DNA from 4 places in the Psychrobacillus sp. FSL H8-0510 genome. Region 3 is predicted to be linked to each of the others. Evidence: predicted binding sites of a transcription regulator. Region 3 holds the regulator's gene; each other region holds the start of a gene.
The links. Region 3 encodes LexA, which represses DNA repair genes until DNA is damaged. Its sites were predicted from a motif close to CGAACATATGTTCG; they were not measured.
Positions count from the first base shown of each region.

Region 1 (3,220 bases), 110 kb from region 3:
AGAAAGTATAACTTAGTTACTAATATGGGGAAATTTCTTGACCCTCTCGCAGACAAATTATTAGTTTCTGCAGCTCTAATCATTTTAGTTGAGTTTGGAATGGCACCGTCATGGGTAGTTATATTAATTATTAGCCGTGAGTTTGCAGTAACTGGCCTTCGATTAATATTAGCGAATGAAGGCGAGGTAGTCGCAGCCAATCAACTAGGCAAAATAAAAATGTGGACTCAAATAGTTGCGATTTCTTCCCTATTATTGGGTAATATATTCTTTGAAATGTTCCATATTCCTTTTGATATGATCATGCTTTACGTATGTTTATTCTTTACTGTATGGTCTGGATGGGATTACTTTTATTTGAATCGCAAAGTGTTACTAGATTCTAAGTAGGAAGGAAGTTCTTTATGAAAGCAGAAATTATTGCAGTAGGTTCTGAATTATTACTAGGTCAGATTTCTAATACAAATGCCCGCTTTATATCTACTCAGCTAGCAGAGATTGGGTTGGACGTATACTATCATACGGTTGTAGGAGACAATGCGGATAGGTTGGTAGAATCGATCCAAATAGCAGAAAAACGTGCGGATTTAATCATATTCACAGGTGGGTTAGGTCCTACAAAAGATGATTTAACAAAAGAAACTATTGCCAAGCATTTGGGAATGAACTTAGTGCTAGATAATCATGCAATCATGTATATTGAGGATTTCTTTAAGCGTATGGGTCGCAATATGACAGAAAACAACAAAAAACAAGCACTTGTTTTAGAAGGAAGCACCGTATTAGAAAACAAACATGGTATGGCACCTGGTATGTTACTAACTACCGATAGTCATTCATATATGCTTCTTCCTGGTCCACCAAAAGAGATGGAGCCTATGTTCCAATTTGAAGCGAAGCCACTATTACCGAAGCTTCTTTTAGATGAAAATGTTATTATGTCCCATGTTATTCGGTTCTATGGAATAGGGGAAGCCGAGCTAGAAACAGAAGTCCAAGATCTCCTAGATAACCAAACAAATCCCACACTTGCACCCCTTGCTTCTGATGGAGAGGTTACACTCCGATTAACAGCAAAGAGTAATTCGGAGGATGAGGCTTGGAAAAAGATTGAAGCATTACAAGCTGAAATTTTAAACAGAGTTGGTAAATTCGTTTATGGATATAATAATGACTCTTTACCTTCGAAACTTAGAGAAATACTTATCGAAAATGACTTGACTATTTCAGCAGCTGAAAGCATGACAGCAGGACTTTTCCAATCAGAACTTGCTGCAGTGCCGGGAATGGGAGAAGCATTGGTTGGTGGTATGATCACTTATACAGAAGACGTGAAGATTAAGCAACTAGGTGTAGATGCTGCAATTATTGAGAAGTATAGCGTTGTTTCAAGTGAATGCGCAGAGCAAATGGCACTTAAAGTAAAAGAAAAATTTCAAACCGATATAGGTGTAGGTATTACTGGAGCTGCAGGTCCTGATGGTCACGGAGGGCAACCTGCTGGCACGATTTGGATTGGAATTGCATTAGGTGATTTGAAGCCAGTAACATATAAACTCAACCTTTCAGGTTTACGAAACACGAACAGAATTAGAACAGTAAAGTTTACAATCTATTACTTAATACGATTACTGCGTGAGCAAACATTATCGAAAATTTAATTTAGATCAATAAAACGGCCCAAAATCCAATTTTGAGCCGTTTTTCACACTCAAAATTAAATAGACGTAAAAAATAAACGAATGAACGTTCGCTTTTTTCTTGTAAATTTCTCAAAGACCGAGTATAGTAAGGATAGAAATAAAAAACATCATCATTTCTTTTGAGGAGGAAATTAATTGGCTAATAATGATCGTAAAGCAGCATTAGATATGGCGTTAAAACAAATAGAGAAACAATTTGGTAAAGGTTCTGTTATGAGATTAGGAGAAAAGACAAATCTTGAAATTTCTACTTCTTCTAGTGGTTCTTTAGCATTGGATGCTGCACTAGGAATAGGTGGGTACCCAAGAGGACGTATTATTGAAATATATGGTCCAGAGAGTTCAGGTAAAACAACTGTAGCTCTACATGCCATTGCAGAAATACAAAAAACTGGTGGGCAAGCTGCATTTATCGATGCGGAGCATGCATTAGATCCAGTTTACGCACAAAAACTAGGTGTAAATATTGATGAATTACTTTTATCTCAACCAGATACAGGGGAACAAGCACTTGAAATTGCAGAAGCACTTGTACGTAGTGGTGCAATTGAAATACTAGTAATTGACTCTGTAGCAGCTTTAGTACCTAAAGCTGAAATTGAAGGAGAAATGGGAGATTCTCATATGGGTCTTCAAGCTCGATTAATGTCTCAAGCATTACGTAAACTTTCTGGTGTTATTAGTAAATCGAACACAATCGCTATTTTCATCAACCAAGTTCGTGAAAAAATTGGAGTAATGTTCGGAAATCCGGAAACTACAACAGGTGGTCGTGCGCTTAAATTCTATAGTTCTGTGCGTTTAGAAGTAAGACGGGCAGAAGCAATCAAGCATGGTACAGATATTATGGGTAATAAAACAAAAATTAAAGTAGTGAAGAACAAAGTTGCTCCACCATTTAGAACTGCGGAAGTAGATATTATGTATGGTGAAGGAATATCTCAAGAAGGAGAAGTAGTTGATATTGGTTCTGAATATGACATTATTCAAAAAAGTGGTTCTTGGTATGCGTACAATGAGGAACGTATAGGACAAGGTAGAGAAAATGCAAAACAATATTTAAAAGAGAATCCTGCTATTAAAGCAGAAATTACAGGTAAAATCCGTGAATCTCTTGGAATGGCAGCAGGGTCTTTAACGATTGGTGCACATGACATTGAAGAGGACGAAGACGAAGAATTTGAATTATTATTAGAGGATAAGTAATAACAAGACAGAAAGTCTCTCATTCATTTGAGAGACTTTTTTTGAAAATATATAAATTGTATGTTGTAGACTAGTTCCTTCTGGATAAATAATAATCCTGTTATAATTTCCGTTTCAAATGACTTGTCATTCATCTCGGGCTATAAAATTAGTAACATTATCAAATAGAAAATGGCTTATTTAAGCACTTCTAAAAGGATAGAAACAAGTTTTGATCTTTTAAAAGCTTGTGTTTAAATTCATTTGAATGGAATTTTGCACAAACATCTATCTATTTTGTCCTACTTTATATATATTATACCTCCCTTCCT
Region 1 covers NZ_JBBOYZ010000001.1:1,346,096-1,349,315, forward strand. The annotation lists gene pgsA (CDP-diacylglycerol--glycerol-3-phosphate 3-phosphatidyltransferase) at 1-390, shown strand, start outside; gene MHI40_RS06485 (competence/damage-inducible protein A) at 405-1,661, shown strand; gene recA (recombinase RecA) at 1,839-2,909, shown strand.
Region 1: the regulator LexA is predicted to act here: its motif matches at 1,740-1,753, upstream of recA (recombinase RecA).

Region 2 (3,220 bases), 1.4 Mb from region 3:
TTAGATGGTACAAAAGCTGATGTGTACGAAACAACAGGTTTACAGGAAGGATATTATAAAATTGATTTTAATGGAGTACAAGGATTTATCCATAGTAGTCAAGCAAGCACTTTGTTTGAACAAGAGCGAATGAGTTTTAAAGTAGTGGAGGATCAAATCCCATACTATATTATGACAAAAGGAAAGCTAGTGCAAAAAGGAATTCTGTTAAAAGAAGCTGTTTTAACTCGTACTAAAACTGCTTCTGTCTATCATTTAGTAGAAGTGGGTAAAGAAGTATACTATATTCCACTGGCAGGTACGATTCCTACGACGACGGAACCTATAATAGATACTAGCAAAAAAGCGAAATATCCAATGAAATTATATAATCGTGATGAGGTACCTATTTACAATAAACAATTAATCCAAATAGCAACTCTTTCCGCCAATCAATCAGTGGATTTAATAGCATTAGAAAAGAGTAAAGGTGTTATTTATTTTCTTGGACAAGAGGCAAGGATAAATATGAATGATTTTGTCCATATGGATTTATTGCAACCGAAAAAAGTTTTAACTTATGAAGAAATGACTTATTTACTTCAAGTAGTTGCAACATTATATCCAGAGTTTACAAAGCTCGAGCAAATAGGTAAATCTGTAGAAGGTACCCCTATGTATGCGATGAAAATAGGAAACGGCAAAAAGGAAGTTCTACTAGATGGTTCTTTACATGCTCGCGAGCATATGACGACAAACGTTGTAGTTGAAATGATTGACACATATAGCATTCATTACAAAAACAAATCTGTTTATGGTGGATATAATGTTCGTGAGACATTGGATCAAACTGCTATTTGGTTTATCCCCATGATGAATCCTGATGGTGTAAAACTTGTTCAATCCGGACCAAAATCGTTAAAAAATGGGGCACTTGCTACAAAGATAAATGGAAGTACTAATTTTAATAGGTGGAAATCCAATATTCGTGGAGTAGATTTAAATGATAACTTTGCGTCTGGTTGGGATAAGATTACCGGCGGTCATAAGAAACCTGCATATATGGCATATAAAGGACCTAGTGCTTTTAGTGAACCAGAGTCACAAGCATTTCGAGATTTCGTCAAAAAACACAAATTTAAAACGTATATTTCTTACCATTCTTCAGGTCAAATTATGTACTGGTTTAACTATCAAAAGCAAGCAGAATCCAAGCGAGATCAAGCATTGGCAAAAACATTATCAAAGCTCACTGGCTACAAAGTAATGCCTCCTCAATATTTGCCCGGTTCAGGGGCATCTGCTGATTGGTTTATCCAACAAACGAAAATGCCAGGTATCACATTAGAAATTTCTCCGTATGTAGGAGATATTCCTGTGCCTTTATCGAAGTGGGATGCTATCTGGAGGCAGAACAACAAAGTAGGCTTATATTTAGCGCAAGAAGCATCTAAAAGATAATAATGAAATTAACAAAAGCATTTTTATAAACGGTTAGGAATAGTAATAAATGTTCCGAAGGATGTTTATTTGTCCTATTAAAAGTAAGATATTGAATACTCTATTGGAACTGTTTATAAGGGAAGGTCCACCACGAAGACTTCAGTGGGAATAGCTTGAGCTGAAGACCCCGCAGGAAAGACATTGCTCGAACTTTGTTTGACCAATGTCTTTGCGACGAGTAACCGCAGGAGCATATGTTTTCGTAGTGACGAGGAGGCTGAAGCCAAGCCCACGGAAAGCGAAGTGGTGGGCCTTGCCGAGTTTAATATTAAACTCTATATACCTAAAATTGAGTTTGTCACAGTCTGAAGCCACTGAAAACAGTGGCTTTTATGATAGATAAAAAACGTATGTTCGTTTTATTAGGAAACAAAAAAAGAGTATGTTAAACTGAAATTATTCAAAAAATGGGAGGCTTATGTATGGAACAAATATTCGAATTACAAGCTCCGTATGAGCCAGCGGGAGATCAAATCGAAGCGATAAAAGAACTAGTTGCGGGTGTTAAAGAAGGAAAAAGATATCAAACCTTACTAGGTGCGACAGGTACTGGTAAAACATATACTATTTCAAATGTTATCCAACAGATAAACAAACCAACGCTAGTGATGGCACATAACAAAACATTAGCAGGTCAATTATATAACGAATTTAAAGAGTTTTTTCCTAACAATGCGGTTGAGTACTTTGTAAGTTACTATGATTATTTTCAACCAGAAGCGTATGTTCCTTCAACCGATACATTTATAGAAAAAGACTCCAGTGTCAATGAGGAAATAGATAAGCTTCGCCATTCTGCAACCTCTTCTTTATTCGAAAGAAAAGACGTTATTATTATTGCGTCTGTATCCTGTATTTACGGATTAGGGAATCCAGAAGAATATAATGAAATGGTCGTATCGCTAAGAACGGGAATGGAAATTGAACGCAATCAGTTATTACGTAAACTCGTCGACATTCAATATGAACGAAACGATTTAAACTTCGTACGTGGAAAATTTCGTGTTCGCGGTGATGTAGTAGAAATTTTCCCCGCTTCACGTGATGAAAGATGTCTTCGTGTAGAATTTTTCGGAGATGAGATTGATCGGATTCGTGAAGTTAACGCGCTTACGGGAGAAATTTTAGGAGAACGAGATCATGTTGCTATCTTTCCTGCATCCCATTTCGTTACTCGGGAAGAAAAGATGAAGCTAGCGATAGCTAATATTGAAAAAGAATTGGAAGAACAGCTGGCTTACTTACGCAGCGAGGATAAGCTGTTAGAAGCACAACGATTAGAGCAGCGTACAAGATATGATTTAGAAATGATGGAAGAAATGGGCTTTTGTTCAGGCATAGAAAACTACTCCCGCCATTTAACTTTAAGAGAGGCTGGAGCAGTTCCATATACATTACTAGATTATTTTCCAAAAGACTTTTTACTCGTAGTAGATGAAAGTCACGTTTCATTACCTCAAGTAAGAGGAATGTATAATGGTGACCAAGCTAGAAAATCTGTGCTTGTAAATTACGGTTTTCGATTGCCATCTGCACTAGACAACAGACCTTTAACTTTTAATGAATATGAAAAACATATAAACCAAGCTATATTTGTTTCGGCAACACCAGGTCCTTATGAGTTGGAGCATACACCAGAAATGGTAGAGCAAATTATCCGACCAACTGGACTTTTAGATCCTGTCATAACTGTCAAGCCTATTGAAGGACAAATAGATGATTTGATCAATGAAATTCA
Region 2 covers NZ_JBBOYZ010000001.1:2,836,306-2,839,525, reverse strand. The annotation lists gene MHI40_RS14395 (M14 family zinc carboxypeptidase) at 1-1,440, shown strand, start outside; gene uvrB (excinuclease ABC subunit UvrB) at 1,905-3,220, shown strand, end outside.
Region 2: the regulator LexA is predicted to act here: its motif matches at 1,826-1,839, upstream of uvrB (excinuclease ABC subunit UvrB).

Region 3 (3,220 bases):
ATATTCTTTACGTAAAGAGCTTTGTTCTTTTGCTTCTTCCATGGAAAGTCCTGTAGTTTTAGATTTTCTCGATAACTCACTAATTCTCGCTAATTTTTCTTTGCTTAACAATTCTTTTCACCCTTTCACTTTATCCTTATATAAAGGTAAGGAAAAAACACACAGAGTGCAAGTCATTTCACTCCGTGTGTTTCTATGTACTCCATATAACGTCGATGTACAGTTGCTTTACTAATATTAAACCCCAAACCTTTTAGAGTCATCGAAATCTCTTCATAGGTAAGACCAGCATTACGAAGTCTAACTACTTCTTCTAATGGCACGTCTATTCTCTCTCTTCCATCGGGATTACCTCTTGTTTTCAAGTTTTTTTCAGGTCTATATCCTTGAGACACTGCTTTTTTCATACCTCTTTTAATTTTTGCGTTGTGTAATTTTCGCTGATACTCCTCCACTAGCGCCAATATTTCCAAGAGCATAGTATCCATTTCGTTTAGATTAATGACCCCTTTATCCTGTAACGTATAAATCGAAGTATTGGTTTTTTGAAGTAAATGTAGAACGGCCATTCTACCGTTTCCTCTGCCAATACGTGTCTCATCTTGTACAAATACCGCTTTAATTTCATTTTGTTTAATATAGTCAAGTAAATCTAATAAGCCTTCGCGTTCAATATCATATCCACTATGTTGATCTGAAAATACTTTTTCAACTTCATAATTATTTAGTTTTGCAAATTCTATCAATTCTTCCTCTTGCCTTGTTAATGAAGTCTCTTGAGACTCTTTTTCTGTACTCACTCGACAATATATAACTGATTTCACTTTGTATCGCCCGCTATCTCCGTATCATGATTGAAATGGTAACTTTTTTCAATGACTGGAATAATAATAACTTCCCCCGCTTTAATATGACCGTCTTGCAAATTATTCATCGCAATTACTTTATCGATCCATTTTAGCTTATCTTCATTCGTTCCATATTCTTGTGCTAAAGCCCACAAAGAATCTCCTTGTTCTATATTAATATGTTGGCTCTCGTCTGTCGAAAAAGAATTCGAGATTATTATAAACATTGTAAATGCAATACTGCATGCTACAAATATTGTTAAAAAGTAATTTTCTTTCATCCAGGTCATTTAAAATCCCCCTAATAGAATGTGTGTTCGTAATGTATATTTTAATATTAATGCGAACGTTTGTTTTTGTCAACAATAATTAGAACCTATGTTTGCATTACTGTTCTTCCCCTGTTATACTATTATTAAGATAGAAAAGGATAGAGATAATTATTCAAAAAGAGGTGAACATATGAAAAAAGCATCTAAAAGACAAGAAGATATACTTGCTTTTATAAAAGAAGAAGTTCGTAAAAAAGGTTATCCACCATCCGTTAGAGAAATTGGAGAAGCTGTGGGCTTAGCATCTAGTTCAACTGTTCATGGACATTTAGCACGACTGGAAAGTAAAGGGCTAATTAGGAGAGATCCAACAAAACCACGCGCTATTGAGATTCTGGATGGCTTGGGCAGCGTTGCTGAAAAACACAATGTGGTTCATGTACCGTTGATCGGTAAAGTTACTGCTGGTATCCCTATTACAGCAATTGAAAATATAGAAGAATTCTTCCCACTTCCAGAAACATTTGGAACTGCAGATGATAATTTATTTATGTTAGAGATTATGGGTAATAGTATGATAGAGGCTGGAATATTAAATGGTGACTATGTGGTTGTAAAACAACAGCAATCTGCCAATAATGGCGATATTGTTGTCGCAATGACTGATGAAGATGAAGCAACAGTTAAAAGATTCTTCAAGGAAAAGTCCTATTTCCGTCTGCAACCCGAAAATTCTTCCATGGAACCTATCATTGTAAATTCAGTTAGTATACTTGGAAAAGTAGTTGGAGTTTACCGTAATATTCAATAGTTTTGTCGAACTTGACAATATAGACAAATAAACGTAAGATAACAAAGAGCCGATATCATATTTCAACGAAAAGTGGACATTTTCGTTGAAATCATCGAAAAACCCCTTTACCTTAATGGTTGAGGGGTTTTATTTTTATACATAAGTAATTAGTAGCTTTGGTAAACTAGTAATACTACTTCTTCTTCTTGAGGGCAGCTAAAGTCTTTGTTCCGACTACCCCATCAACTGTTAAGCCCTTTTTCTTTTGAAAGTCTTTAATAGCCGAAATAGTTAAGGGTCCCTCTATCCCGTCATTTATCAATTTATAACCTGCTGAATTTAAGAGTTTCTGAACTTCAGTGACATTTATTTCACTTATATACTTTAAAGGATTTACCGCATTTGGCTGACCTACATCGTAAGATGGTATGTGAATTTCAAAATGTAAGTGGATACCTGTACTATTTCCTGTACTCCCTTTAATACCTATTTGTTGACCTTGTTTAACACTTTGTCCCACTTTCACAGTAATAGTTTTTAGATGCGCATATAAGGTTTCGTACTTTTTACCGTTTAAAGTATGTGCAATCGTTATAGTATTTCCATATCCTCCAATAACTTTCGCTCTAGTCACTTTACCACTGGCAGATGCTCTTATAATCGGACTACCATCACTCCCAATGTCAACTCCTTTATGGACTTTAACATTACTATTTTTTCGAATTTCTCCAAAACGAGATGTAATTTCTCCTTCGCTTGGTCTTATAAACAATTTATAACCTCCCTCCTATTAATAAGTAGAGAACAATCCCTCTCACTAGTTAATGCTCGAATGATTAATAACATATAGTCAATAATCATCATATTTTCCTAATAAATTGTAAAAAAGATTAGAAATGAGTAAATTTGGGTATTAATATTTATAATCAAGCATATGTTAAATTACTAATATTATTTTTTGTAGACCTATATAACTATATAAAGGGGCAATAATTTATGAAACTAATTATAGAAGAACTCAAAAAGCTTATTAATGATTATTATAGATGCAATAACCACTATTTGAAGAAAGAAATTTTGATTGACATTAATCTGTTGAAAGATGCATTAAGAATTTTAGAAAAAAGAAAGTTAGATATAAACACAGAAAGCTCACTTATTTTTTAACGAAGTGAGCTTTTTTTATTATTCTTATTTACCCACACTATATAGTTTTCCATGTAGTGTTAGATTTCAATATTAATAGTATTTCATTCTTTTTCTTACGAGACAATCAAAATGACTAGTCCTCCTAATTTCTATTACAT
Region 3 covers NZ_JBBOYZ010000001.1:1,451,648-1,454,867, reverse strand. The annotation lists gene MHI40_RS07050 (DUF896 domain-containing protein) at 1-111, opposite strand, end outside; gene MHI40_RS07045 (YneB family resolvase-like protein) at 174-824, opposite strand; gene yneA (cell division suppressor protein YneA) at 821-1,138, opposite strand; gene lexA (transcriptional repressor LexA) at 1,311-1,931, shown strand; gene MHI40_RS07030 (peptidoglycan DD-metalloendopeptidase family protein) at 2,107-2,685, opposite strand; gene MHI40_RS07025 (hypothetical protein) at 2,910-3,080, shown strand.

Region 4 (3,220 bases), 360 kb from region 3:
AGGTTGGAATAAGTACGGTTATAATATTCTGCAACTGTATACAGTACTCTACAAAGACAAGCACGAACAATAGAACGATAGTTTCTGCTTTTAAGGGAAGGCATGGAAAACTCCATTTGATCGAAAAAGAAGCAAACGAGCTAAATAGGCGTTTGCTTTTCTTTGTTATCTGGATATTTGATGTAAATTTCCGATGAACGAATCAGCAATATTTTTCAAATTTCGATTGTTTCGCAAGCACCGCACTTAACTTTGGTAAGACTCCTAGAAATTGTGGATTCAATAGGGAGGTTTTTTTTAGTAGCTAATCGAATAAGTATAAGAGTATGTATCGGAAGGATCGGTGATCAAGATAATTGAATCAACAAACAAGCATCAAATACTTCCGTTTGTAATGACAATTTTTGTTTACTATGCGGAGCTCTATTTGTTTCTCCTCGATTATATTTCTAGTTTTTTCTTTTGCAACATCCTGGCATTGCTCGTTATATTGTGGCCATTTTATTTATTAGGAATTAGGAAAACAAACATGTTAAAACATATCTTCCTATTTTCCTTTATCGCTTCGTTTCTTTTATTGATATATGAAGTACCACTGATTTCAATGGAAGGGAACCGGTATGTCGTATCATCTTATCATCCACCAGAAGAACTAGTAAAAAGCTCTGGAATCTACGTGTTGGGTGTAAATACGATCGAGGTACTACTGGAGGAAGGCTTAGAAGAACAAGATTTTTTAGAGCTTAACAGTCACTCCATGATTTTTGATATAAACCAAGTTACTAATATCCATCGCTATGCGAATAAAACTATAGCACTTATTCAATTGATTGGTATCAATTTAGAAGTAGATTATGTTCATCAGATGTCCATGAATGTAAATGCGTATTTAAGTACAGGTAATATAGCAATTGATGAATTTTTATCTAGAAATAATGTAAATGGGAACAGTGCGGGTTTGGCTCTCGTATTATCCAGTCTAATAGAACAAGAGGAAGTTAAAAATGCAAAAACAATTGGTGTGACAGGTGCTATCAGTAAAACTGGGGAAGTAATAGAAATTGGTCAAGTAAAAGAAAAAGTTCTAAGTGCAAATAAAATAAATCTCCCGTATATAATTCTCCCTCTTGGAAATTTGGAAGAAGCCAATGAAGTAGTGGAATCATTAAATCTTCCAATAGAAGTTATCGGAGTTCAGACTGTCAGTGATGCCATTCAAAAAATCAATGAGCTAAACGAGGAGAAATAAAAGGAGAATGCGAATAATACAACGTTTTTTTGCCTATCTACCCAATTTTTTACCATTGAATAAGAACGTTTGTTTGTAATATACTATAAAGAACATACGTTCCGAAAGAGAGTGGTGAATATTATGTATGAAGGACTAAAAAACCGGAAAATTATATGTATTGATATACGAAGTTTTTTTGCGAGCTGTGCAGCAGCAGATGCTGGCCTGGATGTTACGACTACACCGATTGCAGTCATCGGAAATTTGGAGCAAAAAGGAAGTATCGTGCTTGCTGCATCTCCACCTATGAAAAAACAGTTTGGTGTGAAGACTGGAACTCGCTTGTTTGAAATACCAGATCACCCTTCCATACATCTTATTGAACCTAAAATGGAGTTTTTCGTTCGAGTATCGATGGAAATTACACGCTATTTACATCAGTTTGTCCCACATGAGTCCATTCATGTGTATAGTGTCGATGAGTGTTTTGTAGATCTTGGCGGAACAGAAAAGCTTTGGGGACCTATTGAAAACACGATAAAACGTATACAAGACGAATTATATGCTCAATTTCAGTTGCCATGTGCAGTGGGTATGGGACCAAACATGCTTATGGCTAAGTTGGCACTCGACCTGGAGGCGAAAAAAAGTGGCTTTGCTAAATGGGCATATGAAGATATTCAGGAAAAGTTGTGGCCAGTAACACCTTTAACTGAAATGTGGGGGATAGGATCACGTCTTCAAAAAACATTAAACAATATGGGGATTTTTAAAGTGGGTCAATTGGCGAATACCCCATTATCCTTACTCGAGGAAAAGTTTGGTGTAATGGGCAACCAACTGTATTATCATGCTTGGGGAGTAGATCTATCCGAGCTCGGAGCACCTCTTGCTGAAGGGCAGATTAGTTATGGTAAGGGACAAATATTATTTAGAGATTATCGTAGTAAAAAAGAAGTGATGGCAGTCGTTTTGGAAATGTGTGAGGACGTAGCTAGACGAGCACGTGAAGCGGAAATGGTTGGGAGAACCATACATCTATCTGTTGGGTATAGTAAAGAGGAATTTGGCGGTGGATTTAATCGTTCCCGTTCTATTGATGAACCGACAAATGCCACCATGACGATTTATAAAGTATGTGAGCAAATTTTTGATGAATTTTATGATCGCCGTCCTGTTCGAAAATTATCCATCTCGATTACCAATTTAGAACCAGAATACTCCATGCAACTAAGCTTGTTCGAAGAAAGTAAATGGAAGGAACGGAAGCTTGGAAAAACAATGGATGCCTTACGTAGTAAATACGGTTCTACTTCCGTTTTACGTGCAGTTTCATATACAGAAGCAGGAACTGCAAGAAAACGTGCAGGATTACTCGGTGGACATAAAAAGTGAAACTTAGGTAGTTTAATACTTTGACTTTAGGAAGTAAGAAGACTATATTTAGAATATAAATATCTTCAATTCAAGATATAAAGTTTAGATATTTAAATTTTATTTAGATAGGGAGAGATTTTCTAATGAAATTACAAGGAAAAGTAGCTATTATCACAGGTGGTGCATCGGGAATTGGTGCTGCAACAGCAAGACTTTTTGTTGAAGAAGGCGCAAAAGTTGTGTTAGTAGATTTAAATGTAGAAAAAGGCAAAGCGTTTGAAGCAGAGCTAAAAGCTCAAAATGCCGATGCACTATTTGTTAAAGCAAATATTACAAGTGAAGAAGAAGTTCAAAATATATATAAAGAAACCATCGCCGCTTTTGGTAAAGTAGATATAGTTTTCAATAATGCTGGAATTGGTCGCGTTACTCCTACAGAAGAGTTAGAGTATGCAGAATGGCGGAATACAGTGAATGTCGATTTAGACGGCGTATTCTTAGTTGCGCGTGAAGCAATTCGTGAAATGCTTAAATCTGGTGGTGGCACAATTGTCAACACTGCATCTATGTATGGGTGGGTAGGTTCTCCTGGATCTGCTGCTTATAATGCGG
Region 4 covers NZ_JBBOYZ010000001.1:1,815,774-1,818,993, reverse strand. The annotation lists gene MHI40_RS08905 (S16 family serine protease) at 530-1,249, shown strand; gene MHI40_RS08900 (Y-family DNA polymerase) at 1,373-2,626, shown strand; gene MHI40_RS08895 (SDR family NAD(P)-dependent oxidoreductase) at 2,752-3,220, shown strand, end outside.
Region 4: the regulator LexA is predicted to act here: its motif matches at 1,312-1,325, upstream of MHI40_RS08900 (Y-family DNA polymerase).